Regions from separate parts of the Streptomyces sp. NPDC091282 genome, predicted to be linked through region 2. Evidence: predicted binding sites of a transcription regulator. Region 2 holds the regulator's gene; the other holds the start of a gene.
What was found. Region 2 encodes HrcA, which represses chaperone genes, less so after heat shock. Its sites were predicted from a motif close to TTNGCACTCNGNNNNNCNGAGTGCNAA; they were not measured.
Positions count from the first base shown of each region.

Region 1: a site for HrcA is predicted at 6,329-6,355, ahead of groES (co-chaperone GroES). Genes of this name have one in related genera too.

Region 1 is NZ_JBIVUX010000003.1:300,055-315,067, reverse strand. Features, by position in the region: gene ACIQOE_RS15305 (ester cyclase) at 1-120, shown strand, start outside; gene ACIQOE_RS15300 (hypothetical protein) at 519-929, shown strand; gene ACIQOE_RS15295 (ABC transporter ATP-binding protein) at 989-1,681, shown strand; gene ACIQOE_RS15290 (ABC transporter permease) at 1,678-3,966, shown strand; gene groL (chaperonin GroEL) at 4,130-5,755, opposite strand; gene groES (co-chaperone GroES) at 5,874-6,182, opposite strand; gene ACIQOE_RS15275 (polysaccharide deacetylase family protein) at 6,433-7,236, opposite strand; gene ACIQOE_RS15270 (polysaccharide deacetylase family protein) at 7,233-8,123, opposite strand; gene ACIQOE_RS15265 (methyltransferase domain-containing protein) at 8,214-9,416, shown strand; gene ACIQOE_RS15260 (cell wall-binding repeat-containing protein) at 9,394-11,436, opposite strand; gene ACIQOE_RS15255 (RNA polymerase sigma factor) at 11,556-12,830, opposite strand; gene ACIQOE_RS15250 (YciI family protein) at 12,874-13,230, opposite strand; gene ACIQOE_RS15245 (LCP family protein) at 13,428-14,477, opposite strand; gene ACIQOE_RS15240 (LacI family DNA-binding transcriptional regulator) at 14,766-15,013, opposite strand, start outside.
Region 2 is NZ_JBIVUX010000001.1:915,099-930,111, reverse strand. Features, by position in the region: gene ACIQOE_RS04230 (HAMP domain-containing protein) at 1-2,251, opposite strand, end outside; gene ACIQOE_RS04225 (SpoIIE family protein phosphatase) at 2,354-4,327, shown strand; gene hemW (radical SAM family heme chaperone HemW) at 4,403-5,635, shown strand; gene ACIQOE_RS04215 (DUF3097 domain-containing protein) at 5,669-6,475, opposite strand; gene ACIQOE_RS04210 (MBL fold metallo-hydrolase) at 6,510-7,232, opposite strand; gene hrcA (heat-inducible transcriptional repressor HrcA) at 7,396-8,412, shown strand; gene dnaJ (molecular chaperone DnaJ) at 8,413-9,549, shown strand; gene ACIQOE_RS04195 (nitronate monooxygenase) at 9,656-10,753, shown strand; gene ACIQOE_RS04190 (16S rRNA (uracil(1498)-N(3))-methyltransferase) at 10,750-11,496, shown strand; gene ACIQOE_RS04185 (VOC family protein) at 11,546-11,938, shown strand; gene ACIQOE_RS04180 (hypothetical protein) at 12,038-12,586, shown strand; gene ACIQOE_RS04175 (S41 family peptidase) at 12,633-15,013, shown strand, end outside.

The DNA of each region.
Region 1 (15,013 bases), on a different contig from region 2:
ACGATGACCGGGACGACGATCCACCGCCTGGCCGGCGGAAAGCTGGCGGAGAGCTGGCTGCAGTACGACCGGGTGGGACTGCTGGCCCAGCTCGACGCGCTGGACGCGCTGGCGAACTAGGCAGACCATCGAAGTACCCGCGAGGGGCGAAGCCCCCGTTCCCGGCGACCGGGGACGGGGGCTCGTTCTGTCCGCCGCCTACGAGCCGGCGGTGCCCGCCCGGCGGAACCTCCGATTCCCATCACGGCGATCGTCGCCGGGCCGGAACCGGACACCGTCGACCACTGACAGGTGTCCCCCCGGGACGATCCGTCACCAATCCTCAGGAAAAGCTCAGCCGACGGTCAAGTACTGGTCAAGCAATAGTCACGCACCAGCCAAGTCGGACCTTCCGAAACATGATCGAAAGCGGACACACTTGAATTGACCATGCCATTCCCGCCTCTTCACGGCTGCTAGGTTCACGACGGCTCCGGACCTGACCATCCGGAGTCGTGCATGAACAACGGGAGGAAAACATGCGCAAGTTGGCAGTCGGCGCGATAGCCGCGGGCCTGTTCGCCGTCAGCGCGGGAACGGCAGCCGCCGTCTCGTGGCACACCATTCCGACGCTGTCCACCGGCGGCGGCTCGTTCACGAGCGGCCAGTACGCCTTCTGGCCCTCGAACCAGAACCACGGCGCCTTCGAGTGGGCGGGCAACCTGAACGACACCGACAACGGTGACGGTCACAACGTCTACATGCAGGTCCGTGTCGAGGGCTACGACTGGAGCCGCTACAACGGCAAGCAGAAGCAGAGCGTCCCGCTCGACCGGCTGAACTGGGACGGCGCGGCTCTGCACACCGACGACGCCTACATCCGCGTCTGCCGTGACAAGGGCTCGCTCAACCCTGACAACTGCTCGTCGACGAAGCACTACCAGAGGTAGCCGGCGCTTCGGCAGGACCGCGGGCCCAGGGGCGCATCCCCCTGGGCCCGCACGCTTCTTTGGGGGAAGCCATCAGTACGTCAGACATCATCTCGGCCGTCGGAGTCGACCTCTCCTACGGCAACCAGCAGGCCGTCCGCGACGCCCACCTCTCGGTCGCCCCGGGCGAGGTCGTGGCCATCACGGGGCAGAGCGGATCCGGAAAGTCCTCGCTCCTCTACTGCCTCGCCGGGGTCCTGCCGACCGCACGCGGTCAGGTGCGCTTCGAAGGGCGTTCCCTCGGCGACCTCTCCGACGACGAGATCAGCGCCCTGCGCCGGGAACGGTTCGGATTCGTCTTCCAGTACGGCGAACTACTCCCGGAACTGACCATCGAGGAGAACACCGCGCTGCCGCTGCGTCTGAGCGGACAGCGCAAGCGACCCGCTCTCGCCAGAGCGGGCGAAGTGCTGGAACGGCTCGGCCTCGGCGAGTTGCGGGAGCGCCGGCCGTCACAGGTCTCGGGTGGGCAGAGTCAGCGCGCCGCGGTGGCGCGCGCCCTGGTCCACCGGCCCGCGGTCGTGTTCGCGGACGAGCCGACCGGGTCCCTGGACAGCGCCAACGCCTCCGCCGTGCTGAAGGAGTTCCTCGGACTGGCCCGCTCGCAGGGCACGGCGGTCCTCCTGGTGACGCACGATCACGGAGTGGCCGCACAGGCCGACACCCGTTACACGATGGCGGACGGGGTGCTCACGCCGCGAGGTGCGGCGTGAGCGAATTCCTGCTCGGTCTGCGACTCCTCTTCGGCGCCGGGCGGGGGAACCGGACACGCTTCTTCCTGATGGCGGCCGGCGGCTCCGTCGGTGTCTGCTGCCTGGCCCTCGTCCTCACCGTTCCGGCGATCCTGCACGCGCACGACGGCCGGGCCGCGGCACGGCAGCCCGTCACCTCCGCCAAGGGACCGGCGGACGGCACGCTCGTCGTCCAGCGCTCCGACGCGTACGGATCCAGGCCGTTCACCCGCGTGTTCATCGCCCGGGGTACCGAGGGAACGCGGTCGGCCCCGCCCGGGTTGACCCGGCTCCCCGGTCCGGGCGAGGTGTTCGTCTCGCCACGGGTCCACGACCTCCTGCGCACGGCCCCCGCAGTGAAGGGGCTGCTGCCGGGGCGGGAGGAGGGCACCATCGCGGGAGCCGGACTCGCCCACCCGGACGAGCTGTACGCCTACGTCGGCACCACCCGCGACCGGATCGCCCACGAGGGCCGGACCCTGAAGGGGTTCGGCTACGACTACGCCCCGTCCCCCGCCGTGGAACCCTCCACCCTGACGGACGTCCGGTTCGCCCTGGCCACCCTCGTTCTGCTGCCCCTGGGGATCTTCCTCACCGTCTGCGCGCGGCTGTCCGCCGCCAGTCGTATGCGGCGCCTGGCGGCGCTGCGCCTGCTGGGCCTCAGCGTCAAGGGCACCCAGCGCGTGAACGCCGCCGAGACCGTGATGGCCGCGCTGCTCGGCGCGGTGCTCGGCCTCGTCGAGTACTGGGTTCTCAACCAGGTGATGTCCAGGACGGGGCTGCCCGCGCTGCGCTGGTATCCGGACGACGGTGCCCTGTCCGCGACCACCGTCGCCGTGTGTCTGATCGGCTGCCCGGCACTGGCCTGGTTCGTCGGCCGCAAGAGCGCACGGGAGGCCGCCGCCAACCCGCTGGCGGTCCGCCGCACCGCGCTCCCGAAGCCGCCGTCCAAGTGGGGCGGTCTCCTCCTGATCGCCGGGATGGGCATCGTGTCCGGCTTCTGCGTCAGCGGTGCGCTCGGGCATCCGGCGTCGAGCGTGGGAGTGAACGCGCTGTTCGTGGTCGGCGGCGTGGTGCTGACCGGAGTCGGGCTCGTGCTCACCCTCCCGTTGATCTCGTACGTCCTCGCCCGCCGCGTGGCGGCGTCCACCCAGTCCCTCACGCTCAACCTGGCGATGCGACGCAACGAGGCCGAGCCCGGGAGCACGATGCGGGTCGTCACCGGCCTCGTACTCCTCGTCTACGCCGCCTCGCTCGCCCAGGGTGTCCTCATCCAGCTGGAACAGGTCAGCCGCCCGTCCGGACCCGTGCAGGACTACTCCCTCTCCCTGTCCGCTCTGACCGCGGACCGGCAACAAGAACTCGACGGCCTCGCCGGGGTGCGCACCCATGCGGTGATGATGAACTCCTGGGTCGACTTCGCGAGGAAGAACCCCGAGGACGCCTTCGCGTCGTCGGCCACCGCCCTGATCGCCACCTGCGCGCAGCTGGACGAGATGGTCCGGCACTCCAAGGGCTGCGTGGACGGCGAGGTGATGCGGCTCGTCGACCCCAACTCCAGCGTCGGATCCGGCGTGAAGCCGGGCACGCCGTTCCGGTTCCGCCTCTCGGGAAGCGGGACCGGGCACCTGGACATCGGCTTCCCCGCGCGAGGGATCGTCTACAGCGGGTACTCGGCTTCGGCGGTGGGCAACGCCGTGCTCCTGGTGCCGCCGTCCGCGCTGCCCGCACACGCCCGGCCCCGTGACGCCGAGCTCGTGCTGACCAGCAGCTCGGAGCCGGGCCAGGTCCGCAGGGTCCTGGACGGCATCGGCGCCATCGCCCCGATCGCCGAGGTCGAGCTGGTGGGGCTGAACGTCCAGGGACTCGAACAGATCGCGGTCGTGGAGACCCTGCTGGGCCTCGGCATGATCATGGGTCTGGTCATCGGGGTGGCCGCGTTCCTCGTGTCCGTGACCGACCGTGCGGTCGAACGCCGTGCGCAGGTCACCGCCGTCACCCTGATCGGCGCCAGGGCCCGGACCATGCGAGCCGTGCAGTGCCTCCAGGTGGTGCTGCCGCTCGGTCTCGGTCTCGCGCTGGCGGTCGTCACCGGAAAGCTCGCCGAGTCCAGCTACCTCATCACCGGCGGCGGGGCGATCCGCTGGGATGTCGCCGGCGTTCCCCTGCTGTCCGTGGCGGTGGCGGGAGTGGTGGCGGCCGCGACGGCGGGCTCTCTGCCGCTGGCCGGCCGCCGGATCGATCCGGAGCTGATCCGCCGCGACTGACCGGTCCGCCCCGGGGCCGGGGCGGGTTGTCCGGATCACCGCCTGCCGCACGCGGGTTGCCGGGGCCCGGACGTGCCCCGGCACCATGCGAGAGGGCTCTGCCCCGCCGCGGAACGGCGGGGCAGAGCCCTCTACTGCTGCCTACCGGCGATGCCGGCGTGCCTCAGTGGGCGTGGCCGTGGGAGTGGCCGGCCGCGGCCGGCTCCTCCTCTTCCTTCTTCTCGACGACCAGGGTCTCGGTCGTCAGGAGCAGGGAGGCGATGGACGCCGCGTTCTCCAGGGCGGAGCGGGTGACCTTGACCGGGTCGATGACGCCGGCCTTGACCAGGTCGCCGTACTCGCCGGTGGCGGCGTTGAAGCCCTGGCCCTTGTCCAGCTCGGCGACCTTGGAGGTGATGACGTAGCCCTCCAGGCCGGCGTTCTCGGCGATCCAGCGCAGCGGCTCGACGACGGCACGGCGGACCACGGCGACACCGGTGGCCTCGTCGCCGGTCTTGCCCAGGCCGCCCTCCAGCACCTTCGCGGCGTGGACGAGCGCGGAGCCACCACCGGAGACGATGCCCTCCTCGACCGCGGCGCGGGTCGCGGAGATGGCGTCCTCCAGACGGTGCTTCTTCTCCTTCAGCTCCACCTCGGTGGCGGCGCCGACCTTGATCACGCACACGCCGCCGGCCAGCTTGGCGAGGCGCTCCTGGAGCTTCTCGCGGTCCCAGTCGGAGTCGGTGTTCTCGATCTCGGCCTTGATCTGGGCGACGCGGCCGGTGACGGCACCGGACTCACCGGCACCGTCGACGACCGTGGTGTCGTCCTTGGTGACCGTGACACGGCGGGCGGAGCCCAGCACGTCCAGGCCGACCTGGTCGAGCTTGAGGCCGACCTCCTCGGAGATGACCGTGGCGCCGGTGAGGATCGCCAGGTCCTCCAGCATCGCCTTGCGGCGGTCGCCGAAGCCGGGGGCCTTGACCGCGACCGCGTTGAAGGTGCCGCGGATCTTGTTGACGACGAGGGTGGAGAGGGCCTCGCCGTCCACGTCCTCGGCGATGATCAGCAGCGGCTTCGAGGCGTTGCTCTGGATGATCTTCTCGAGCAGCGGGAGCAGGTCCGCGATGGAGGAGACCTTGCCCTGGTTGATGAGGATGTAGGGGTCCTCCAGGACGGCCTCCATGCGCTCCTGGTCCGTCACGAAGTACGGCGACAGGTAGCCCTTGTCGAAGGCCATGCCCTCGGTGAAGTCCAGCTCCAGGCCGAAGGTGTTGGACTCCTCGACGGTGATGACACCGTCCTTGCCGACCTTGTCCATCGCCTCGGCGATCAGCTCGCCGACCTGCTGGTCCTGGGCGGACAGCGCGGCGACGGCGGCGATGTCGGACTTCTCGTCGATCGGGCGGGCCGTCGCGAGCAGGTCCTCGGAGATGGCGGCGACGGCGGCGTCGATGCCCTTCTTCAGGGCGGCCGGGGAGGCACCCGCGGCGACGTTCTTGAGGCCCTCGCGGACGAGCGCCTGGGCCAGCACGGTGGCGGTGGTCGTACCGTCACCCGCGATGTCGTTGGTCTTGGTCGCCACCTCCTTCACCAGCTGCGCGCCGAGGTTCTCGTACGGGTCCTCGATCTCGACCTCGCGGGCGATGGTGACACCGTCGTTGGTGATGGTGGGGGCACCGAACTTCTTGTCGATGACGACGTTGCGGCCCTTGGGGCCGATCGTCACCTTGACGGTGTCGGCAAGCTTGTTGACGCCGCGCTCAAGGGCGCGACGGGCGTCCTCGTCGAACTTCAGGATCTTCGCCATGGGAGCGGTTCAGCCCTCTCGGAAAACGTGAGTGAAACGAACCGCGCCCCCGACGCCCGGCTTCATGAGATCGCGGGGGCCAGGGGCGCAGCTCAAAGCAGAATGTGCTTCGGGTGAACTACTTCTCGATGATCGCGAGCACGTCGCGAGCCGAGAGGACGAGGTACTCGTCGCCGTTGTACTTCACCTCGGTGCCGCCGTACTTGCTGTAGAGCACGACGTCGCCGACCTTGACGTCGAGCGGCAGGCGCTCGCCGTTCTCGAAACGGCCCGGGCCCACGGCGAGGACGGCGCCCTCCTGGGGCTTCTCCTTCGCGGTGTCCGGGATGACCAGGCCGGAGGCCGTGGTCTGCTCGGCGTCGAGCGGCTGGACCACAATGCGGTCCTCAAGCGGCTTGATGGCAACCTTGGAGCTGGTGGTCGTCACGATCCGACCTCCCCCTTCGGAGATCTCACGGGGTTAACTGTCTGAGGTGGCGACCAGGTGGATCCGTCGTCGCGGGTGCCGGACCTGCCCGTCGCGTGGTTGGCACTCTCATCTGCCGAGTGCCAGAGCCGAGACTATGACCGGGATTAGCACTCGGTCAAGCGGAGTGCCAATCGGTCGCGGCGCGGCGTGGAAAATCGGTGCCGGGGAGCGGGTGACGGGGCCGGGTGAGGGCGCCGGGTGACGGGCCCTAGAGGTAGTCCTCCAGCCGCCCTACCGTCAGACCCGCCTCCTGGGCCCGGCGCAGGAGGCGGGTGGTGCGTTCGCGCAGGGTCAGGCCGGTGGCCTCGTCCGGGCCGACCAGGACGATGTCGCCGGGGCGCAGCCGCTTCTCGCCGTGGCCGAAGGTGATGCCGTCGCCCGTCATGGCCGCGCGCCACAGGACCACCGCCGTCACGCCGCAGTCGGCCGCCGCGCGCAGGGTGGTGGTGTCGTACGTGCCGTAGGGCGGCCGGAAGAGGCGGGGGCGGATGCCGAACCGGGATTTCAGCTTCTCCTGCTGGCCGCAGATCTCGGCGCGCTGGCCGGCGTAGGGCAGGCCGGACATGGCCGGGTGGTCGAGGGTGTGGTTCTGGACGCTCGCGCCGACCTCCTGGAGGCGCGCGAAGTGGCCGTAGCCGGGGCCGACCACGCTGTCGGTGAGGAACATGCTCACCGGGAGCCGCAGTTCGCGGACCATGTCGACGAACCGCGGGTCCTTCTCGGCGCCGTCGTCGTAGGTCAGGAAGACGACCTTGTCGGCGGTGTCGACGTGGTCGACGACCGGGGGCAGGGCGTCGTGGAGGGCGAGCGGGTGCAGCGGGGGGTGCGGCGCGGGGAGGAGGGGCGCGGCCAGGCCCCAGCGGCGGTAGGCCTGTTCGCCGGCCGGGCCGTGCGGCCGCACCCGGTCGGCCGCCTTCTTGCCCAGCCGTTCGATCGGGTCGACGGACTGGGCGCAGCCCGCCAGGAGGAGGGCGGCGGTCAGCAGCGCGGCCGTCGCCCTCGGCCTGCTCACAGGTAGTCCTCCAGGCGCGCCACCGCATAGCCCTCGCGGGTGACCTTGTTCAGAAAGCGGCGCATGTCGTCGACCATCGTGCCGTCCCAGTCGTCCGTGCCCCGGAAGTGCGTGAGCACGATGTCGCCGGGGTGCAGGCCGCGGTCCCACTCGCGGTACTCCCAGTGGTCGACGAAGACCTCCTCGTCCCAGATCGGCGCGTACTTGATGCCGCAGGACTTGGCGGCGCGCAGGGTGTCGCCGTTGTAGTTGCCGTAGGGCGGCCGGAAGACCGTCGGCGCCTTGCCGAACTGCTTCTTCATGATGGCCTGCATGCCGCAGATCTCGTCCCTCTGCTCCTCGTAGGACAGGCCGGGCAGGTAGGGGTGGGTCAGCGTGTGGTTGTTGAGGGTGTGGCCCTCGGACTGCATCGTGCGGAAGAAGCCGTAGTCGTCCTTGACCAGGTAGTTGCTGAGGAACGCGGTGTAGGGGATCCGCAGGTCGTTCATCATGCGCAGGAACCGCGGGTCCTTGTTCGCGCCGTCGTCGATGGTGAGGAAGACGATCTTCTGCCGGGTCGGGACCGTGGTGAAGACGGGCGGGAGGTCGTCCTCCACCTGCCCGTCCACCTCGAAGCCGTCGCGTGCGGTGATCCGCGGCTTCACCTTCGGCGGGGCCGGGGCGCGCAGCGGCACGGCGTCCAGGCCCCAGTGCTTGGCGGCGGCGACCAGGGCGGCGTGGGAGTCGGGGGCGGCGGCGGGTTTGTGCGGCCGCGGCTGGCCGGCGGCGGGGCGGGTGGTGGAGCCGCTGTCGGACCCCGCGCAGCCGGACATCAGGGCGGCCACGGCCAGCAGGCCCGCCGCGCCCACCATCAACCCTTTTTTGTCATTTTGTACGACTACTCGCATGGTGTCGGATCCTTCCAGGACCTCCCCCGGAACCGGCGCCGACACCGCCGCCGGAGGCGAACCATCCACCGACTGGCCGACAATGACCCGGTGAACGACGTCCTCGCCCCGCTGCTGACCCCCGAGGGCCGCGCCCTCCTCGCCGAGGTGCGCGGCACCGCGCCCGCCGACGAACTCGCCGTCGCCACCCGGCTGCGCCGCGAGCATCCGGCCGAGCTGGTGTCCGCGGCGCTCTCCCAGGCCCGGCTGCGGCAGCGGGCGGCGGCGAAGTTCGGGGAGGCGGACGCGGACCGCATGTTCTTCACGCCGAACGGGGTCGAGCAGTCGACGCGGGCGAGCGTGGCCGCCTACCGGGCGCAGTCGCTGCGGGCGCTCGGCGTGCGCACCGTCGCCGACCTGTGCTGCGGGATCGGCGGCGACGCGATCGCGCTCGCCCGCGCCGGGATCCGCGTACTGGCGGTGGACCGGGACCCGGCCACCGCGGCGGCGGCGCGGGCCAACGCGGCGGCGCTCGGGCTCGACGGCCTCGTCGAGGTCCGGGAGGCGGACGTCACGGAGGTGGACACGAGCGGCTGCGACGCCGTCTTCGTCGACCCGGCGCGGCGCGGCGGCCGGGGCCGCATCTTCGACCCGGAGGCCTACTCGCCGCCGCTGTCCTGGGCGGTCGAGGCCGCCCGCGGGGCGCCGTGCGGTGTGCTCAAGGTCGCGCCGGGCATCCCGCACGAGGCGATCCCGGCGGACGCCGAGGCCGAGTGGATCTCGGACGGGGGCGACGTGAAGGAGGCGACGGTGTGGTTCGGCGCGCGGGTGACACCCGGCGCCCGGCGCGCGGTGCTGCTGCCCTCGGAGGCGGGCGTGTGGGCCTCGCCCGACACCATGCTGCCGAATCCCGCGGTGCGGCCGGTGGGACGGTACCTGTACGAGCCCGACGGCGCGGTCATCCGCGCCCATCTGGTCGCCGAGGTGGCCGCGGACCTGGACGGCGGGCTGATCGACCCCACCATCGCCTACATCACGGCGGACGAGCGGCACGCCACCCCGTACGCGAGCGCGTACGAGATCACCGACCAGCTCCCCTTCAACGTCAAGAAGCTGAGGGCGCTGCTGCGCGAGCGCGGGGTCGGCACCCTCACCGTGAAGAAGCGCGGCTCGGCCGTGGAGCCGGAGGAGCTGCGCAGGAAGGTCAAGCCGCAGGGACCCCACGCGGCGACCGTGTTCCTGACCCGGGTGGCGGGGGCGCCGACCATGCTCGTCGGCGCCCCCGCACCGGCTACTGGTGCTGAGCGGTCCTGACCGGGGCCAGGTTCGGCTCGGCGGCCGTCCGGGCGGACTTGACACCGGCCGAGACGGGCTCACCGGCGTCCTGGCGCAGCGCGAAGGTCCGCGCGGTCGAGGCGACGCCGTTGTAGTACGGCCGGTACACGAAGTCGTTCCCGCTCGCGCTGATCGACGAGCCCGCCGTGTTGAGCGCGCCCAGCGTGACCGAGCCGGTGTCGCCGAAGGCGATCACCGCCTGGGTGCCGGCCGATTCGCGCAGCAGGTAGCTCTTGACCTCGTCGGACAGGGCGGGCCGGGAGGTCCACAGCACGGGCCCGTAGATGTTCATCGCCGAACCCGCGGAGACCCCGTCCCGCCAGGAGCCGGCGTAGGCGACGGCGGTCTGGCTCGGCGTGGTCCACCAGAACTTGGCGACGGCCACCGACAGCGCCTCGCTGTTGGCGCCGGTGATCGGGTAGTAGTAGTACGTCGACGGCCACTTGGACAGCGACGTGTGGGTCAGCGCGTACTTCGCGTCCGCCCCGACCGTGATCACCATGGTCTTGGCCGGGTTGAGGCTGTTGAGGTACGACTTGACCGACGCCGTCAGCGACTTGCCGCTGGTCAGGACCACGCTGCCGGTGCTGCCCGCGCCGTCGGCGCCGGCCGCTGCGGCCGCCGGGAGCGCCGCCTGGTAGTCGGTGCCGCTGGCCAGGAAGACGTACGACGGGCTGGTCGTGACCGTCTTGGCGGCCTTCACCGAGGTGTCGTAGCGGTCGGTGCCGGAGATCCGCTTGGGCACGTAGCCGAGGGACTTCAGCTGCGTGGAGACGTTCGTGCCGAGGACCGAGGTGCCGCCGACCATCCAGACCGAGGCGCCCTTCTTCAGGGTGCGCTTCAGCTCGTTCCGCACCGCCGTCGACAGCCCGCTCGCCGCGGTCGTCAGCACCGGGCCCTGCCGCTTGCCGGCGAGCGCTGTGGCGGTGGGCGCGTCGGCCGAGTCGTCCTGGTTGAGCAGCACGGCGGACTTGGCGTCCAGCAGGCCGGACTGGCTCTGGCCGACGGTGTTCCAGCTCCAGCGCGAGGCGGCGACGACCGTGCCGTTGGCGTCGGCGCCCCAGACCCGGGCCGTGGTGTTCTTGCGGACCGGCTGCCAGCTGGGGTTGTCCTGGAAGTTTCGGCCGTCGGTGTCCGCGACCTTGGTCAGCTCGCCGGTGGCCACGTCCGCGTACTCGACGGTGTGCACGTCACCGCTGTCGGACGAGGTGTGCGCGTCGAAGACGATCCGGGTACCGGTCGGCGACCAGGACGGGTTGGCGTACCAGCGCGGACCGGTGGTGAGCTGCTTGACGCCGGTGCCGTCGGCGTTCGCCGTGAACACCTGGTAGTTGCCGTCGGCGTCCTTGCGGACGAAGGCCAGCTTCGTGCCGTCGGGCGACCAGTCGGGCTGCTCGGCGCCGGTCAGGACGCGCTTGACGGTCTTCGCGTCCGAGTCGTAGACGTAGACGCCGGCGTTGTCGTAGCAGCCGTAGTTGACGTTCCGCTGGAAGGCCACCAGGCCTGATGCCGGGTTCACCGTCGGGTGGGTGTCGCAGACGGTGGAGGGCTCCAGCGCGCTGCTGAGCAGCGGCTCGGGGGCCCACGATCCGTCCGAGGGACCGTAGACCAGCTGACCCGCGGTGGAGAAGACGACGTACCGGCCGCTCCAGCCGTAGGCGAGGTCCTCGTAGGCCGCGCTGGACCGTACGCCCGTCGCCCAGGGCAGGGCGATCCTGGTGGAGCCGCTGGGACGGTAGCTGGAGACCTGGCCCGCGCTGGTGACCAGTCGGCTGCCGTCCGGCGCCCAGGCGGCCCAGTCTCCGCCGACGCCGGGAATCTGTGTGGTGCTGCCCGTCGCCGGGTCGATCAGCATGCCGCCGTCGACCAGGATCTTGCCCTCGGTTCCCGGCCAGGACCCGGCGTCGTCGGCGACGGCGCCCGGCGCGATCGCCAGGGTGCCTGTCGCGGCCAGTACGGCCGCGGTCGCGAGCGCCGCCGCACGGCGGCGCGTGAACATTCTCAAGTTGTCGACCCCCCATGGTCTGTACCGCCCCCTGTACGGGGGCCGGGTCACTGTAGTGACCAACCAGTGGCCATGGGAACGGAGTTGCGAATGAACACCTGTCTGCTTCCAGGTTACGAAGCGCACTCCCGTGCCCTGGCCAGGAGCAGCTGCCGCTCCCGTTCGTTGCGGGCCAGGGCCGCGGCCCGTTCGAACTCCGCGCGGGCCTGCGCCGTACGCCCGAGGCGGGCCAGCAGGTCGCCCCGCACGCTGGGCAGCAGGTGGTAGTCGCGCAGGGCGGGCTCCGCGGTCAGCGGCTCCACGATCGCCAGGGCCGCGGCCGGGCCGTCCGCCATCGACACGGCCACCGCCCGGTTCAGCTCGACGACCGGGGACGGCGACCGGACCGCCAGCAGGCCGTACAGGGTGGCGATGGACCTCCAGTCGGTCTCCTCGTAGGTGTACGCGTGCGCGTGGCAGGCCGCGATGGCCGCCTGCAGGGCGTACGGCCCCGGGGCGCCCGTCGCCGTGGCGTCGGCGCGGGACAGGGCCCTGATGCCGCGGGCGATGAGCATCCGGTTCCAGCGGCGGCGGTTCTGGTCCCTGAGCAGCACCGGCTCGCCGTCCGGGCCGGTGCGGGCCGCGGTACGGGAGGTCTGGAATTCGAGGAGCGCGGTGAGGGCGTGCACCTCCGGCTCCTTGGGCATCAGCGAGGACAGCACCCGGGCCAGCCGCAGCGCGTCCTCGCACAGCGAGGGACGCAGCCAGTCGTCGCCCGCCGTGGCCGCGTACCCCTCGTTGTGGATCAGGTAGATGACGTCGAGCACCGAGCCGAGCCGGGCCTCGCGGTCCGGGCCGTACGGCACCTCGAAGGCGATGTTCCGGGTGGCCAGGGTGCGCTTGGCGCGGACGATGCGCTGGGCGACCGTCGGCTCGGGGACGAGGAAGGCACGGGCGATCTCGGCCGTGCTCAGACCGCCGAGGAGGCGCAGCGTGAGCGCGGTGCGGGCCTCGGGCGACAGCACCGGGTGGCAGGTGGTGAAGACCAGCCGGAGCAGGTCGTCGTCGATGTCGTCCGGGTCGGCGGGTTCCTCGGGCGGGGCTGCCGTCTCCAGGCCGCGGCCGATCTCGGCGAGCTTGCGGGCGTAGTTCTCCCGGCGCCGGACCAGGTCGACGGCGCGGTGGCGGGCGGTGGCCATGAGCCAGGCGCCCGGGTTGTCGGGCACCCCGTCCCGCGGCCACTGCTCCAGGGCCGCGACCAGCGCGTCCTGGGCCAGTTCCTCCGCGATGCCGACGTCGCGGACGACCCGGGCGACGCCGGCGATCACGCGGGGCGATTCGAGCCGGAAGACGGTCTCGATGGCGTGGCGGGTCTCGGCGTCGAGGCCGGCGGGGGGCTGTGTGCTCACAGCCCCCCATGCAACACCCACCGCGGGACGTGCGCCAGGAAGGTCAGCCCTCGGCGATCTCCCGGACCTCGCAGGTCACCGTCCAGAACTCCTCGTGCACCTTCAGGAACCGCTTGGTCCACTCCAGGGCCTCGGCCATGTCCTTGCACTGCATGATCGCGTAACCGCCGACGACCTCCTTGGACTCCGTGAACGGCCCGTCGGTGACGGAGATCTTCCCGCCCTCCCAGTGCACCCGGCTGCCCTGGGCGGTCGGCGTGAGGCCCGCGGTGTCCAGCATCACGCCGGCCTTGGTGATCTCCTCGATCAGCTCGCCCATCCGCTGCATCAGCTCCTGGCTGGGGCCCTCGGCGGGGGCGGTGTTCTCGTCGATCTTCACGAGCGACAGGTAACGGGGCATGGTGACTCCTGGTGTTCCGGTGCGCTGCGGGGGCTCTCCCCGCATCTCACCCTTGCGTCGAACGGCCCGGACGCAGATCGACACGCGCGCCGGAATGTCCCGGAGTTTTTCCGCGCCCGCGGCCGGGGACCTTCCCCCGCGTCCGCCGCGAGGGCGTGCATGGCGTCGCGCGGCGGACGGGAACTGTCAGACAGGCCCTAGCGCAGGGACTTCCAGAGGTCGCTCGCCTCGGGTTCGTCGGCGATCACCCGGTTGGGGTCGGAGGGGGCCGTCACCACGGGCATCATCACCGTCTTGACGTGGTCCGAGGTCAGGCCCTTGAGGCTCTGGCCGAGGCGCATCAGCTCGCCGAGCGAGTCCAGGCCCGTGTCGGTGGTGAGGCTGGCGGTGACCGCGTCGGCCACCTGGTAGAGCCTGGCAGGGTCGGAGAGGAGGCTGATGGAGGCCATCCGGTCCAGCAGCGCCTTGACCAGTTTCTGCTGGAGGCCGATCCGGCCGAGATCGCTGCCGTCGCCTATGCCGTGCCGGGTGCGGGCCAGCGCCAGGGCCGTGGTGCCGTCGAGGTGGTGGGTGCCCTTCGCCAGGTGCAGATGGCTGTCGTCGTCGTCGATGTCCTGCGCGGTGGTGACGGTGACCCCGCCGAGCGCGTCCACCAGCTTCGCGAAGCCCGAGAAGTCGATCTCCAGGTAGTGGTCCATGCGCACGCCGGTGATCGACTCGACCGTCTTGACCGCGCACACCGCCCCGCCCACCGAGTAGGCGCTGTTGAACATCGCGCCGTAGGAGACGGACGTGGAGCCGCCGGAGGAGAGCGGGCAGGAGGGACGGGTGACCAGGGTGTCGCGCGGGATGCTCACGACCGTGGCCTCGGTGCGGCCGGCGTCGACGTGGACGACCATCGCCGTGTCGGAGCGGGCGCCGCCGCTGTGGCCGCCGCCGAGCTTCTGGTTCTCCTTGCCGCTGCGCGAGTCCGAGCCGAGCACCAGGATGTTGACGGAACCGGTGGGCAGCGGCGAGGCGGACGCGGTGGCGGTCGGCGTGGTCACCGCCCTGGCCGGACGGTCGTCGCCGAGCGCGCTGTTGATGTCGACGCTCCTGATGTTGTCGTTGAGGTGCCGGTAGACCCACCCGGCGCCCGCGAGGCCCAGCGCCATGACCCCCGCCAGGGTGAGGCCGACGATCTTCAGCCATCTGGGCCGCCGGCCCGCCCGTCCGCCCGCCCCGTCCCGCTCCTCGTGTCCCGTCACGAGACAGGAACGTAAGTCCGAATTATTAGGGGACTGTTAGCGCGAGTGCCCCAAGGCCGTTTTCTTCGGAAAATCTCACCCTTCTCAGGCGCGCTTCAGCCCTGGGGCACGGCCCGCACCGGACTGCCGCCGCTCCGGGGGTTGTTGGACCCGGGCCCGCCGAACCGCCGTCCGGTGGCCGGGAGGTGACGTGGGGACGGGTGGTCCGCGCGCCGCCGTACTCCCCCGAGGCCGATCGGGTGCACGGCGGAAAATTTCGGCGCGGGAGCCCGGCGGAACAGGCCCGTCTCAGCCGGTCGCCGGAGGTGCCGTGCTCGACCGCACCACCAGGCTGGTCGCCAGCTCCACCCGGGTCGCGGTGGTGGCCTCCGCCGCCCGTCCCATCTCCAGCACCAGCCGCGCCGCCGCCTCGGCCATCTCGGTGAGCGGCTGCCGAACGGTCGTCAGCGGCGGCCCCACCCAGCGGGCCACCGGCAGGTCGTCGAACCCGACGACGCTCACGTCCTCCGGGATCCGCAGCCCCAGCTCGCGCGCCG
Region 2 (15,013 bases):
GCTCGCGCAGGATCAGGTCGGCGACCTCCATCAGGTCCCGGTGGCCCTGCATCAGCGCGGCGAGCCGGGCCAGATTGGACTCCAGCCAGTCCTTCGCGCGGGTCGTCTCGCGCAGGTTGGCCACCATCAGGTTGATGTTGTCCTTCAGTTCGGCGACCTCGCCCTGCGTCTCCACCGTGATCGACCGGGACATGTCGCCCTGGGCCACCGCCGACGCGACCTCGGCGATCGCACGGACCTGGGTGGTGAGGTTGAGGGCGAGTTCGTTGACGTTGGTCGTCAGGCGCTTCCAGGTGCCGTACACGCCCTCCACACGCGCCTGCCCGCCCAGCTGTCCCTCCGAGCCCACCTCGCGAGCCACGCGGGTCACCTCGGACGAGAACGACGACAGGGTGTCGACCATCGTGTTGATCGTCGTCTTCAGTTCGAGGATCTCGCCGCGCGCGTCCACGTCGATCTTCTTCGACAGGTCGCCCTGTGCCACGGCCGTCGCGACCTGGGCGATGTTGCGGACCTGCGAGGTGAGGTTGTCGGCCATGTAGTTGACGTTGTCGGTCAGGTCACGCCAGACGCCGGAGACGCCGAGGACCTGGGCCCGGCCGCCGAGCCGGCCGTCGGTGCCGACCTCGCGGGCCACGCGCGTGACCTCGTCGGCGAAGGCCCGCAATTGTTCCACCATCGTGTTGACGGTGTCCTTCAGTTCCAGGATCTCGCCGCGCGCGTCGACGGTGATTTTCTTGGAAAGATCGCCGTTGGCGACGGCCGTCGTCACCTGGGCGATGTTGCGGACCTGGGAGGTCAGGTTCAGCGCCATGAAGTTGACGTTGTCGGTGAGGTCCTTCCAGACGCCCGAGGCGCCTCTGACCTGCGCCTGACCGCCGAGGTTGCCCTCGGTTCCGACTTCGCGTGCCACGCGGGTGACTTCGTCGGCGAAGGCGGAGAGCTGGTCGACCATCGTGTTGATCGTCGATTTCAGTTCGAGGATCTCGCCTTTCGCCTCCACGGTGATCTTCTTTCCGAGATCGCCCTGTGCGACGGCCGTGGAGACCAGCGCGATGTTGCGGACCTGCGACGTCAGGTTGTCCGCCATGAAGTTCACGTTGTCGGTGAGGTCTTTCCACACGCCGGAGACGCCCCGTACCTGCGCCCGGCCGCCGAGGTTGCCCTCGGTTCCGACTTCGCGTGCCACGCGCGTGACTTCGTCGGCGAAGGCGGAGAGCTGGTCGACCATCGTGTTGATCGTCGACTTCAGTTCCAGGATCTCGCCCTTCGCGTCGACCGTGATCTTCTGCGAGAGGTCGCCGTTGGCGACGGCCGTCGTCACCTGGGCGATGTTGCGGACCTGGGAGGTCAGGTTCGACGCCATGAAGTTGACGTTGTCGGTGAGGTCCTTCCACACGCCGGAGACGCCCCGCACCTGCGCCCGGCCGCCCAGCTGGCCCTCCGTGCCGACCTCGCGCGCGACGCGCGTCACCTCGTCGGCGAACGCGGACAGCTGGTCGACCATGGTGTTGACGGTCAGTTTCAGCTCCAGCAGTTCACCGGTCGCCTCGACGGTCACCGTGCGGGTCAGGTCGCCGCGGGCCACGGCCGTCGTCACCAGGGCGATGTCACGGACCTGGGCGGTCAGCCGGGACGCCATCGTGTTGACGGCCTCCGTCACGTCCCGCCAGCTGCCGGACAGGCGCTGCACCTTGGCCCGGCCGCCGAGCCGTCCCTCGGTGCCGACCTCGCGCGCGACCCGCGTCACCTCGCCGGTGAACAGGGACAACTGGTCGACCATCTTGTTCACCGCGCGGCCCAGCCGGCGCAGGTCCCCGCGCAGCTGGCGGCTGCCGTCGTGCAGGTCGACGCGCTGGGTCAGGTCGCCGCCGGCCACCGCGTCCAGCACGCGTGTGGCGTTCGCCGCCGGTGCGACCAGCGCGTCGAGGACCTGGTTGACGTCGTCGACCCGGGACGTCCAGGCACCCTGGCCGGGACTGGCCGAGACGCGTTCGTCGAGACGGCCGTGGCGCACCAGCTCCCGTTTCACGCGCTGCACCTCGGTGTTGAAGTGCACGCTGCGATCCATGATCTGGTTGAAGACCGCGGTGAGTTCGCCGACGATCCCCTCCCCGCCCTCCGGCGCCTTCGTGAAGTCGCCGTCGCGGGCGGCGGTCATCGCGGCGAGCAGGGGGCGCAGCTCGGATGCTCGGAGTTGTTCCGGTTTCTGTCCGACTTCGAGCACACGCGTAGCACGGTTCTCACTCATGGCGGCCCACTTCGGTAACTCGGTGCTTATGGGCGCAGTCAGTCTGTCACTCTGTCCGCATCGACCGGGATGCATTCGTCCGAACTGCTCGGGGAGCTCGACATGGGGGCCATACCCACGCAACGGGAGACCGTCTCCCGGGTCCGTGAGGCGCCTGCGCACGACGAGGCGCCCGCGCCTGCGCACGACGAGGCGCCCGCGCCCGCGCACGAGGTCGCGGGCGCGTACGCGCAGGGGCGCGCGACCCTGCCCGGCAGCCCCCTGGCGCCGGGCTCCGCCCGCGCGCTGGTGCGCGCCGCCGTCGACGAGTGGACGGACTGCGGCCTGCTGGAGCCGGGACAGCGGATCGCCGAGGACGCCATGGTCGTCGTCAGCGAACTGGTCACCAACGCCGTCGTGCACGCCGGCACCGACGTCGAGGTCGAGTGGTGGCTGGAGGAGACACGGCAGGAGACGGCGTTCGTCGTCGAGGTCACCGACCGCCATCCCTCCCGCGCCCCGCGCGACCACCCGGGCGAGACGCCGTACGAGACCCCGGAGTACGGGCGCGGGCTGCGCCTGGTCGCCTCGCTCGCGGAGTCCTGGGGCGTCACCTACCGCATCGGCGCGAAGACGGTGTGGGCCCGCCTGACCGGCCGGGGCGGCACGCTCCCGGACGAGCAGGAGCTGAAGGTGGCCGAGATCCTCGCGCCCGAGCCTCCCGCGCACGCCTCCGCGCCGGAGCGCGGCTGTCCCCGGCGTTCCGACCGGGACCGGGACTGGCTGGACAGGGGCGCGCTGTCGTTCCTCGCCGAGGCCTCCGACCTGCTCGCCGGGCAGCTCGACGAGAACCTGGTGGCCGCGCTCACCGGCCAGCTGATCGTGCCGCGGCTGGCGGACTGGTGCGCGGTGTGGCTGGAGGACGAGTCGACCGTGCGGCCCGGCGGCCACGGCGACGCGAGCGGCGCGGGCGGGCCGCGGCTGGCCCGGGTCTGGCACGGCAGCGAGAACCGCATCGAGGACCTGCGCCGGGCGCTGGAGAAGGACCCGCCGTGCGCGACGGGCGGACTGCGGTCGGGGCCCGAGCCGTATCCCTGGCCCGGCGAGGCGCTCGGCGGCCCGCAGGGCGCGGTCGGCTCGGCGCTCGCCTACCGGCTGATCGCGGGCGGACGTCCGCTCGGCACGCTCGTGATCGGACGCCTGGGCCCGGCCGGTTTCCCGGACGAGATCACCGGCCTGGTCGAGGACTTCGGCCGCCGGGTGGCGCTCGCCATCGGCGCGGCCCGCCAGTACGCCCGGCAGGCCACCATCAGCGCCGTCCTGCAGCGCGGGCTGCTGCCCGGCGCGGTCGCCGAGATCCCGGGCATGCGCAGCGCCCTGGTCTACGAGCCCTGCGACAAGGGCGGCCCCAGCGGTGACTTCTACGACCTCTTCCCGGCCGGCGACGGCCGCTGGTGCTTCGCCGTCGGCGACGTGCAGGGCAAGGGTCCCGAGGCCGCGGTCGTGATCGGTCTGGCGCGGCCCTGGCTGCGGCTGCTCGCCCGCGAGGGCTACCGGGTCGCCGATGTCCTGGACCGGCTCAACCAGCTCCTCCTGGACGACGCCACCGAGGCCGCGGACGCCGCCGCACGCGCGCTGGTCGCGGCCGGCGGCCGCGCGGTGCCGCCGGGCGACGGCCCGCAGACACGTTTCCTCTCCCTCCTGTACGGCGAGCTGACGCCGCTGGAGGGGGGCGGTGTCCGCTGCACCCTGGCCTCGGCCGGGCACCCGCTGCCGCTGCTCCTCGGCCCCGGCGGCGAGGTCCGCACCGCCGCCCGGCCGCAGACCCTGCTCGGCGTCGTGGAGGACGAGACGTACACCAGCGAGACCATCGAGCTGGGGCCCGGCGACAGCCTGCTGTGCGTGACCGACGGGGTCACCGAGCGCCGCTCGGGCTCCCGGCAGTTCGACGACGGCGACGGGCTCGCGCGGGCGCTCGCGGGCTGCACGGGCCTGAGCGCCGAGCTGATCGCCGAGCGCATCAGACGCCTCGTGCACGAGTTCGGCGGCGGGCAGCCGGAGGACGACCTCGCGCTGCTGGTCCTCCAGGCCGAGTGACCGGCGCCGCGGGCGGCGGGCGGCGTCCGGGACGGGCGTCGCGGGGTTCGGGCGGCGTACGGGACAATGGAGGACATGCCTTCCGCACTTCCCGACGGCGAGCCGGTCCCGGACGACGGCGCGCTCCCGGCGCACGCGCTGGCCGGTGCCGCCGACCGCCCGCTCGGCTTCTACCTGCACGTCCCGTACTGCGCGACCCGCTGCGGCTACTGCGACTTCAACACCTACACGGCGACCGAGCTGCGCTCCACCGGCGGTGTCCTCGCCTCCCGCGACAACTACGCCGACACCCTGGCCGACGAGGTCCGGCTGGCCCGCAAGGTCCTCGGCGACGACCCGCGCGAGGTCCGCACGGTGTTCGTGGGCGGGGGCACGCCGACGCTGCTGGCCGCCGGTGACCTGGTGCGGATGCTGGGCGCGATCCGGGACGAGTTCGGACTGGCCGCCGACGCGGAGGTCACGACGGAGGCGAACCCGGAGTCCGTCGACCCCGCCTACCTGGCGGCCCTGCGCGAGGGCGGCTTCAACCGGATCTCCTTCGGCATGCAGAGCGCCCGGCAGCACGTGCTGCGCGTCCTGGACCGCACGCACACCCCCGGGCGCCCCGAGGCGTGCGTGGCCGAGGCCCGCGCGGCCGGTTTCGAGCACGTCAACCTCGACCTGATCTACGGCACGCCGGGCGAGTCCGACGACGACTGGCGGGCCTCGCTGGACGCGGCGGTCGGGGCCGGCCCCGACCACGTGTCCGCGTACGCGCTGATCGTCGAGGAGGGCACCCAGCTGGCCCGCCGGATCCGCCGGGGCGAGGTCCCGATGACCGACGACGACGTGCACGCGGACCGCTACCTGATCGCCGAGGAGATGCTGTCGGCGGCCGGCTTCGACTGGTACGAGGTGTCCAACTGGGCCACCTCCGAGGCCGCCCGGTGCCTGCACAACGAGCTGTACTGGCGGGGCGCCGACTGGTGGGGCGCGGGACCGGGCGCGCACGCGCACGTGGGCGGCGTGCGCTGGTGGAACGTCAAGCATCCCGGCGCGTACGCGGCGGCGCTGGCGGCGGGACGGTCGCCGGGCGCCGGGCGCGAGGTCCTCACCGACGAGGACCGCCGGGTGGAGCGGATCCTGCTGGAGCTGCGGCTGCGCGAGGGAGTGCCGCTGACGCTGCTGAAGGAGCAGGGGCGGACGGCGGCCCGGCGCGCGCTGGCGGACGGGCTGCTGGAGAAGGGCCCGTACGACGGCGGACGGGCCGTGCTGACGCTGCGCGGCCGGCTGCTCGCCGACGCGGTGGTCCGGGACCTCGTGGACTGAGAGGCGGGCGGTCCGGACCCCGAGGGGGAGACCCTAGGGAGCCGTCACGAAGTCGATCAGTTCCTCCACCCGGCCCAGCAGTTCCGGTTCCAGGTCCTTGTAGGAGCCGACGCGGGCCAGGATCGCCTGCCACACCGCGCCCGTGTTGTCCGAGGGCCAGCCGAGCGCCCGGCACACGCCCGTCTTCCAGTCCTGGCCGTGCGGGACCCGCGGCCAGGCGTCGATGCCGACGGCGGCCGGTTTCACCGCCTCCCAGACGTCGATGTACGGGTGGCCGACCACCAGGGCGTGTCCGCTGGTGACCGACTCGGCGATGCGCCACTCCTTGGTGCCGGGCACCAGGTGGTCCACCAGGACCCCGAGGCGGGCGTCGGGGCCCGGCGCGAACTCGGCGACGATCGCCGGCAGGTCGTCCACGCCCCCCAGGTACTCCACGACCACGCCCTCCACGCGCAGGTCGTCGCCCCAGACCTTCTCGACGAGTTCCGCGTCGTGGCGGCCCTCGACGTAGATGCGGCCGGCGCGGGCCACGCGCGCGCGTGCGCCGGGGACGGCGACGGAACCGGAGGCCGTGCGGGAGGGGCGCGCGGGGGCGGCAGCGGCGGGGCGCACGAGGGTGACCACCCGGCCCTCCAGGAGGAAGCCGCGGGGCTCCAGCGGGAAGACGCGGTGTTTGCCGAAGCGGTCCTCCAGCGTCACCGTGCCCGCCTCGCAGCGGATCACCGCGCCGCAGAAGCCGGTGCCGGGTTCCTCGACGACCAGGCCGGGTTCGGCGGCCACCTCCGGGACCGGCTTCGGCTTCTTCCACGGCGGGGTCAGGTCGGCGGAGTACTGGCGCATTCGGATGACGATAGGAGAAGCGGGGGCGGCGTGGTCACGACACGCCGAAGCGGGCGGCGAGCGCGTCGCGCTGGCGTCGTACGAAGGCCGCGTCCACCACCGCTCCGTGACCGGGCACGTACCGGGCGTCCTCGCCGCCCAGGGACAGCAGGCGGTCCAGCGCGACCGGCCAGCGGGACGGCACGGCGTCGGGTCCGGTCTGCGGCTCGCCGGACTCCTCCACCAGGTCGCCGCAGAACACCACCGCGGGGTCGCCGGGGACGAGGACCGCGAGGTCGTGCCGGGTGTGGCCGGGGCCCACGGCGGCCAGCAGGGCCCGGCGGCCGGTGCCGAGGTCCAGGGTCCGTTCGCCGCGCACCGCGCGGCCGGGCTCCGTCAGCGCGGCCACCGCCTCGGCGGCCTCGGCGGCCGGCAGGCCGTTGCGGACCGCGTCCAGGCGGATCTCCTCGCGGCCGTGCCCGAACACGGCCTCTACGCCCGCCGCCGCGTACACGTCGGCGCCCGCGAACGCCGGGGCGCCGAGGACGTGGTCGAAGTGGGGATGGGTGAGCGCGAGATCGGTCACACGGCGTCCGGCCAGCCGCCGCGCCTGCCCGCGCAACCGCGCGCCCTCCGCGAGGCTCGACCCGGCGTCCACCATCAGGGCCCGGCCCGCCCCGAGAACCAGCCCGGCCGTGCAGTCCCAGCCCGGCAGCCGGCACCGGCCGACCCCCTCGGCCAGCCGCTCCCAGCCCAGCTCTTCCCAAGTCACCGTCATACCGGGACGCTAGCTGCAGAACGCAACGGGTCCCGGCCGACCTTGCCCGGTCGGTGCCCGACGGCCGTACACTGGGCCGGGGACGCTGGCACTCGGGATCGCAGAGTGCCAGACGAAAGACCCGAAAGGCCGCGGGGACGACTTTCTGGAGGTGTGGCGCCGCATGCTGAGTGAACGCAGGCTTCAGGTATTGCGCGCCATCGTCCAGGACTACGTCGGTACCGAGGAGCCGGTCGGGTCGAAGGCGCTGACCGAGCGGCACAACCTCGGCGTCTCCCCGGCGACCGTGCGCAACGACATGGCCGCCCTGGAGGACGAGGGGTACATCGCCCAGCCGCACACCAGCGCCGGGCGGATCCCGACCGACAAGGGCTACCGGCTGTTCGTCGACAAGCTCGCCGGTGTCAAGCCGATGACCGCGCCCGAGCGGCGGGCCATCCAGAACTTCCTCGACGGCGCCGTCGACCTCGACGACGTCGTGGCGCGGACGGTGCGGCTGCTGGCGCAGCTGACCCGGCAGGTCGCGGTCGTGCAGTACCCGTCGCTGACGCGGTCCACCGTGCGGCACGTGGAACTGCTGGCGCTCGCGCCGGCCCGGCTGATGCTGGTGCTGATCACCGACACCGGACGGGTCGAACAGCGTATGGTCGACTGTCCGGCGCCCTTCGGGGAGTCCGCGCTGGCGGATCTGCGGGCACGGCTCAACAGCCGGGTCGCGGGCCGCCGGTTCTCGGACGTGCCCCGGCTGGTGGAGGATCTGCCGGAAGCCTTCGAGGCCGAGGACCGCGGTACGGTCTCGGCGGTGCTCTCCACCCTGCTGGAGACGCTCGTCGAGGAGAACGAGGAGCGGCTGATGATCGGCGGTACCGCCAATCTCACCCGCTTCGGACATGACTTTCCCCTCATGATCCGGCCCGTCCTGGAGGCGCTGGAGGAGCACGTCGTGCTCCTCAAGCTCATGGGCGAGGCGGGGGATTCGGGCATGACCGTACGCATCGGTCACGAGAACGCCTACGAGGGACTCAACTCCACGTCCGTGGTGTCGGTCGGCTACGGTTCGGGCGGCGAGGCACTCGCCAAACTCGGCGTGGTCGGACCGACCCGCATGGATTACCCGGGAACGATGGGAGCGGTACGAGCGGTGGCACGGTACGTCGGACAGATCCTGGCGGAGTCGTAAGTGGCCACGGACTACTACGCCGTTCTCGGCGTGCGCCGCGACGCGTCGCAGGAAGAGATCAAGAAGGCCTTCCGTCGGCTCGCGCGCGAGCTGCACCCGGACGTCAACCCGGATCCGAAGACCCAGGAGCGGTTCAAGGAGATCAACGCCGCCTACGAGGTGCTCTCGGACCCGCAGAAGAAGCAGGTCTACGACCTCGGCGGCGATCCGCTCTCGCAGAGCGGCGGCGCGGGCGCGGGCGGCTTCGGGGCCGGCGGCTTCGGGAACTTCTCGGACATCATGGACGCGTTCTTCGGTACGGCGTCGCAGCGCGGTCCGCGCTCGCGCACCCGCCGCGGCCAGGACGCCATGATCCGGATCGAGGTCGAGCTGGACGAGGCGGCCTTCGGCACGACCAAGGACATCCAGGTCGACACGGCCGTCGTCTGCAACACCTGCAACGGCGAGGGCGCGGCGCCGGGCACCTCGGCGCAGACCTGCGACATGTGCCGCGGCCGCGGTGAGGTGTCGCAGGTGACGCGGTCCTTCCTGGGCCAGGTCATGACCTCGCGGCCGTGTCCGCAGTGCCAGGGCTTCGGCACCGTCGTGCCCACGCCGTGCCCCGAGTGCGCCGGCGACGGCCGGGTGCGCTCGCGCCGGACGCTGACCGTGAAGATCCCCGCGGGTGTCGACAACGGCACCCGGATCCAGCTCGCCGGCGAGGGCGAGGTCGGCCCCGGCGGCGGTCCGGCCGGCGACCTGTACGTCGAGATCCACGAGCTGCCGCACTCCACGTTCCAGCGGCGCGGCGACGACCTGCACTGCACGGTGACGATCCCGATGACGGCGGCGTCCCTCGGCACGAAGGTGCCGCTGGAGACGCTGGACGGCCTGGAGGAGGTCGACATCCGGCCGGGCACCCAGTCCGGGCAGTCGATCCCGCTGCACGGGCGCGGTGTCACGCACCTGCGCGGCGGCGGCCGCGGCGACCTGATCGTGCACGTCGAGGTGACGACCCCGACCAAGCTCGACCCCGAGCAGGAGCGGCTGCTGCGGGAACTGGCGAAGCTGCGCGGCGAGGAGCGTCCGACGGGCCAGTTCCAGCCCGGCCAGCAGGGTCTGTTCAGCCGTCTCAAGGACGCGTTCAACGGGCGCTGACGGGCCGCCGGGCCGGGGCGCCGCCCCCGCGGGCCGGACATATGTGGCATGTGCCAAAGGGGCGGCCCGATTCGGTCTTGTTCGGAGGACGTGACAACATGCCGTCATGTCCTCCGCACTGACCGATCTCTTCCCGCTTCCGATCGTGCAGGCCCCGATGGCGGGCGGGGTCTCCGTGCCGCAGCTCGCCGCCGCCGTGTCCGAGGCGGGCGGCCTCGGCTTCCTGGCCGCCGGGTACAAGACCGCCGACGGGATGTACCAGGAGATCAAGCAGCTGCGGGGACTGACCGGCCGGCCCTTCGGCGTGAACGTGTTCATGCCGCAGCCCGAGCACGCCGAGTCCGGCGCGGTGGAGGTGTACGCGCACCAGCTGGCCGGTGAGGCCGCCTGGTACGAGACCGAGCTCGGCGACCCGGACAGCGGCCGCGACGACGGCTACGACGCGAAGCTCGCCGTCCTCCTCGACAACCCGGTGCCCGTGGTCTCCTTCCACTTCGGCGTGCCGAGCCCGGAGGCGCTTCAGGCGCTGCGCCGGGCGGGCACCCTCACCCTCGTCACCGCCACCACCGCCGAGGAGGCGCTCGCCGTCGAACGGGCCGGCGCCGACGCGGTGATCGCCCAGGGCGTGGAGGCGGGCGGCCACCAGGGCACCCACCGGGACGTGCCGGAGAACGACGGGTCCGGGACGGGCCTGCTGGCGCTGGTCGGCCGGATACGCGAGACCGTGGCCCTTCCCGTCGTCGCGGCGGGCGGCATCATGCGCGGCAGCCAGATCGCCGCCGTCCTCGCCGCCGGGGCGAGCGCCGCCCAGCTGGGCACCGCCTTCCTGGCCACGCCCGAGTCCGGCGCCGCCGAACCGCACAAGCGGGCGCTGACCGACCCGCTGTTCACCCGCACCGCGCTGACCCGGGCGTTCTCCGGGCGGCCCGCCCGCGGCCTGGTCAACCGCTTCATGCGCGAGCACGGCCCGTACGCGCCCGCCGCCTACCCCGAGGTCCACCACCTCACCTCGCCGCTGCGCAAGGCCGCCGCCGCGGCCGGGGACGCGCAGGGCATGGCGCTGTGGGCCGGGCAGGGGCACCGGATGGTCCGCGAACTGCCCGCCGCGCGGCTGGTGGAGGTCCTCGCGGACGAACTCGCCGCCGCGGCGACAGCGTTGTCCGCCGGGGCCGGCGGCACGGGCGTCACGGGGGCCGGGCGGTGACCGCCCCGGTGTTCGTGGCCGACCCGCTGACCGTCCTCGGCGGAGAGGCCGTCCTGGAGGGACCCGAGGGCCGGCACGCCGTCTCCGTGAAACGGCTCCAGCCCGGTGAGGACGTCATCCTCACCGACGGACGCGGACGGTGGGGCGAGGGCGTCGTCAAGGCCGCCGAGGGCAAGGACCGGCTCGTCGTGACGGGCCTGGCCCTCCACGAGGAGCCGCCGCCGCGGCCCCGCATCACCGTCGTCCAGGCGCTGCCCAAGGGCGACCGCGGCGAGGTCGCCGTGGAGACCATGACCGAGGTGGGCGTCGACACGATCGTGCCCTGGCAGGCCGCCCGCTGCATCACCCAGTGGAAGGGCGACCGGGGCCTGAAGTCCCTGGCGAAGTGGCGGGCCACCGCCCGCGAGGCCGGCAAGCAGTCCCGCCGGGTGCGCTTCCCGGAGATCGCGGACGCGGCGACCACCAAGCAGGTCGCGGCACTTGTGGCGGGCGCCGCCCTGGCCGCCGTGCTCCACTCCGACTTCGGGCACGCCAGTGAGGCGCTGGCCGCCGTGCCGCTGCCCGCCGACGGCGAGATCGTGCTGGTCGTCGGGCCCGAAGGGGGCGTCGCCCGGGACGAGGTGGCGCTCTTCGAGGAGGCGGGTGCCAGGGCCTGCACCCTGGGGCCTACGGTGATGCGTACATCGACCGCCGGAACCGCGGCCGCGGCCCTGCTCCTCGGCCGGACCGGCCGGTGGTCCTGACCCGTACGACACCACCCCGACCCGAACGACACCCCAGGGGGAACGCGCCGTGGAACTCGCCCAAGTCCGGCTCCTCGTCTCCGACTTCGCCGCCTGCTACCGCTTCTACGCCGAGGTGCTCGGGCTGAAGCCGCAGTCCGGGGCGAGCGAGGGACCGTACGAGAAGTTCAGTCCGCACGCCGGGTCGGCGGGGATAGCCCTGCAGGACCGGACCATGATGGCCGAGGTGCTGGGCGAGCTGGGGGACACCGCGACCGGGCACCGTTCGCTGGTGGTGCTGCGCGTCGACGACCTGGACGCCTACTGCGAGCAGCTCGCCGCGCGGGGCGCGGTCCTCGTGCACGGACCGGCGCCGATGACCGAACGCATGCGCGTGGCCCACCTGAAGGACCCGGAGGGCAACCTGGTGGAACTCCAGGAATGGCTGCTGCTGCTCACCTGACGAGACACGGGCCGCGCCCCGTGCGGGTGACCCCTGCGAACACGTGAGTGGCCGCACGCCCCCTACCGTCACGGACCGGTCGGTGGCAGTCTGCCTGTCATGGGGGCATCGAGGCCGCTTCGGCGACGGCCGCGCGTGACCGGGCCCGCGGCCGCTGCGGGGCTCGTCGTGATCGCCGTGATCGGCCTGGCGGGCTGCCGGCCGACGGACCTGAACTCCGCGACCGTCGCGTACACCACCGACCGGACCGCCACCGCCGAGCTGCAACGGCAGCACGTCGACGTCAGCTGGCTCACCTGCACCGGCAACTACGGTTCGGCCGCGCCGAAGACGCCCTCGGCGTCCGAGACCGCCGTCGTCTCCGTGGACTGCCGGGGCAGGACCAAGGACGGCCGGGACATCACCGTCACCGGGCGGATCACCAAGGCGGTCAGCGGGGCCTGCGTGCGCGGGAACCTCGTCGCGAAGGTGGGCGGCAAGGAGTGGTTCCGGGTGACGGGCCTCGGCGACTGCGACGCCACCCCCGCGCCCGTCGGCAGCACCTACCGGCCGCCCACCTACGGACAGCGGCCGGGTCCCACCGTGACCGTGACGAGGACCCTCTGGTGCGAGGACGATCCCAAGTGCCGGCCCGTGCAGGGCAAGTGATCGAAACCGGTCACCGCGACCGGCCCGGCGTGCATAGTCTGAGCGGGTGACTCAGGGTGCAGCGACAGGACCGCGGTCCTACCTCCGATTTCCCCATGTCCACGGCGACCTGGTCGCCTTCACCGCCGAGGACGACGTGTGGCTCGCGCCCCTGGACGGCGGCCGGGCCTGGCGGGTCAGCGCCGACAACGTCCCGGTGACCCTGCCGCGCATCTCGCCCGACGGGACCACGCTGGCCTGGACCTCCACCCGCGACGGCGCCCCCGAGGTGCACACCGCCCCCGTGGACGGCGGCTCCGCCACCCGCCTGACGCACTGGGGGAGTTCCCGCACCCAGGTGCGCGGCTGGACCGCCGACGGACAGGTCCTCGCGATCAGCACCTACGGCCAGGCCAGCCTGCGGCGCAGCTGGGCCAGGACCGTCCCGCTCGACGGCGGGCCCTCCGCCGTGCTGCCCTACGGCCCGGTCGGCCACGTCGCCCTCGGACCGCACACCGTGCTGCTCTCCGCGACGATGGGACGCGAGGCGGCCGCCTGGAAGCGGTACCGCGGCGGCACCGCGGGCCGGCTGTGGATCGACCGCGAGGGCGGGGGCGAGTTCGTCCGGCTGCACGAGGAACTCGACGGCAACATCGAACAGCCCGTGTGGGCCGGGGACCGGATCGCCTTCCTCTCGGACCACGAGGGGACGGGCGCGCTGTACTCCTCCCTCGCCGACGGCTCCGACCTGCGCCGGCACACCCCCCTCGGCGGCTTCTACGCCCGGCACGCGGCCGGTGACGGCACCCGCGTGGTCTACGCCTCGGCAGGTGAGCTCTGGCTCCTGGACGACCTGGAGGGCGCCGAGCCGCGCCGGCTGGACATCCGGCTCGGCGGGGCCCGGGTGGACCGGCAGCCGGGCCCGGTCAACGCGGCCCACTGGTTCTCCGCCGCCTCGCCCGACCACACCGCGCGCGGCAGCGCCGTCCTGGTCCGCGGCGGCGTGCACTGGGTGACCCACCGGTCGGGTCCGGCCCGCGCCCTGGCCGCCGAGCCCGGAGTGCGCGCCCGCATGCCCGTCACCTTCCGCGCGGACGCGGAGGAGTGGGTGGTGTGGGTGACGGACGCCGAGGGCGACGACGCCCTGGAGTTCGCGCCCGCCACCGGCCGGGTGCCCGGCGCCACCCCGCGCCGGCTCGCCGCCGGGCAGCTCGGCCGGGTCCTGGACCTCGCCGTCGCCCCCGACGGCGGCCGGGTCGCGGTCGCCGCGCACGACGGACGCCTGCTCCTCGTCGAACGCGAGACCGGCGAGGTGCGCGAGGTCGACCGCAGCGAGGACGGCGACGTCGGCGGGCTCACGTTCTCGCCCGACTCCGGCTGGCTGGCCTGGTCCCACCCCGGTGTCGGCGGGCTCGCCCAGCTCCGCATCGCGCACACCACCGACCTCACGGTCACCGAGGCGACCCCGCTGCGCTTCAAGGACTACGCGCCCGCCTTCACCCGCGACGGCAAGCACCTCGCCTTCCTCTCCACCCGCTCCTTCGACCCGGTCTACGACGAGCACGTCTTCGACCTCGCGTTCGTGGTCGGCGACCGGCCGCACCTGATCACCCTGGCCGCCACCACCCCCTCGCCGTTCGGCCCGCAGCGGCACGGCCGCCCCTTCGAGACCCCCGACAAGGACGAGACCCCCGACGCCGAGGGCACCCCCGCCACCCGCGTCGACCTGGAGGGCCTCGCCGACCGGATCGTGCCCTTCCCCGTCGAGGCCGGCCGCTACTCGGGTCTGCGCGCCGCCAAGGACGGCGTCCTGTGGCTGCGGCACCCGGTGCGCGGTGTGCTCGGCGCCTCCCGCGCCCACCCCGAGGACCCGGAGCCCAAGACCGAGCTGGAGCGCTACGACCTCGCCCAGCAGCGCATCGAGTACCTCTCCTCCGACGCCGACCACTTCGAGGTCAGCGGCGACGGCAAGCGCGTCCTGCTGTGGGCCGACGGCAAGCTCAGGGTCGTACCCAGTGACCGCCGTGCCTCCGGCGACGACGACAGCGACACCAACGTCACCGTCGACCTGTCGCGCGTCCGGCAGACCCTCCACCCGGCCGCCGAGTGGCGGCAGATGTTCGACGAGACCGGCCGCATCATGCGGGACCAGTTCTGGCGGCCGGACCTCGGCGGCCTCGACTGGGACGGCGTCCTGGACCGCTACCGCCCGCTCGTCGACCACGTCGCCACCCACGACGACCTGGTCGACCTGCTCTGGGAGGTGCAGGGCGAACTGGGCACCTCGCACGCCTACGTCACCCCGCGCGGCGGCCACGGCCACGGGCCGCGCCAGGGCCTGCTCGGCGCCGACGTCTCCCGGCACCCGGACGGCAGCTGGCGCATCGACCGGATCCTGCCCGCCGAGACCTCCGACCCCGGCGCCCGCTCCCCGCTCGCCGCGCCGGG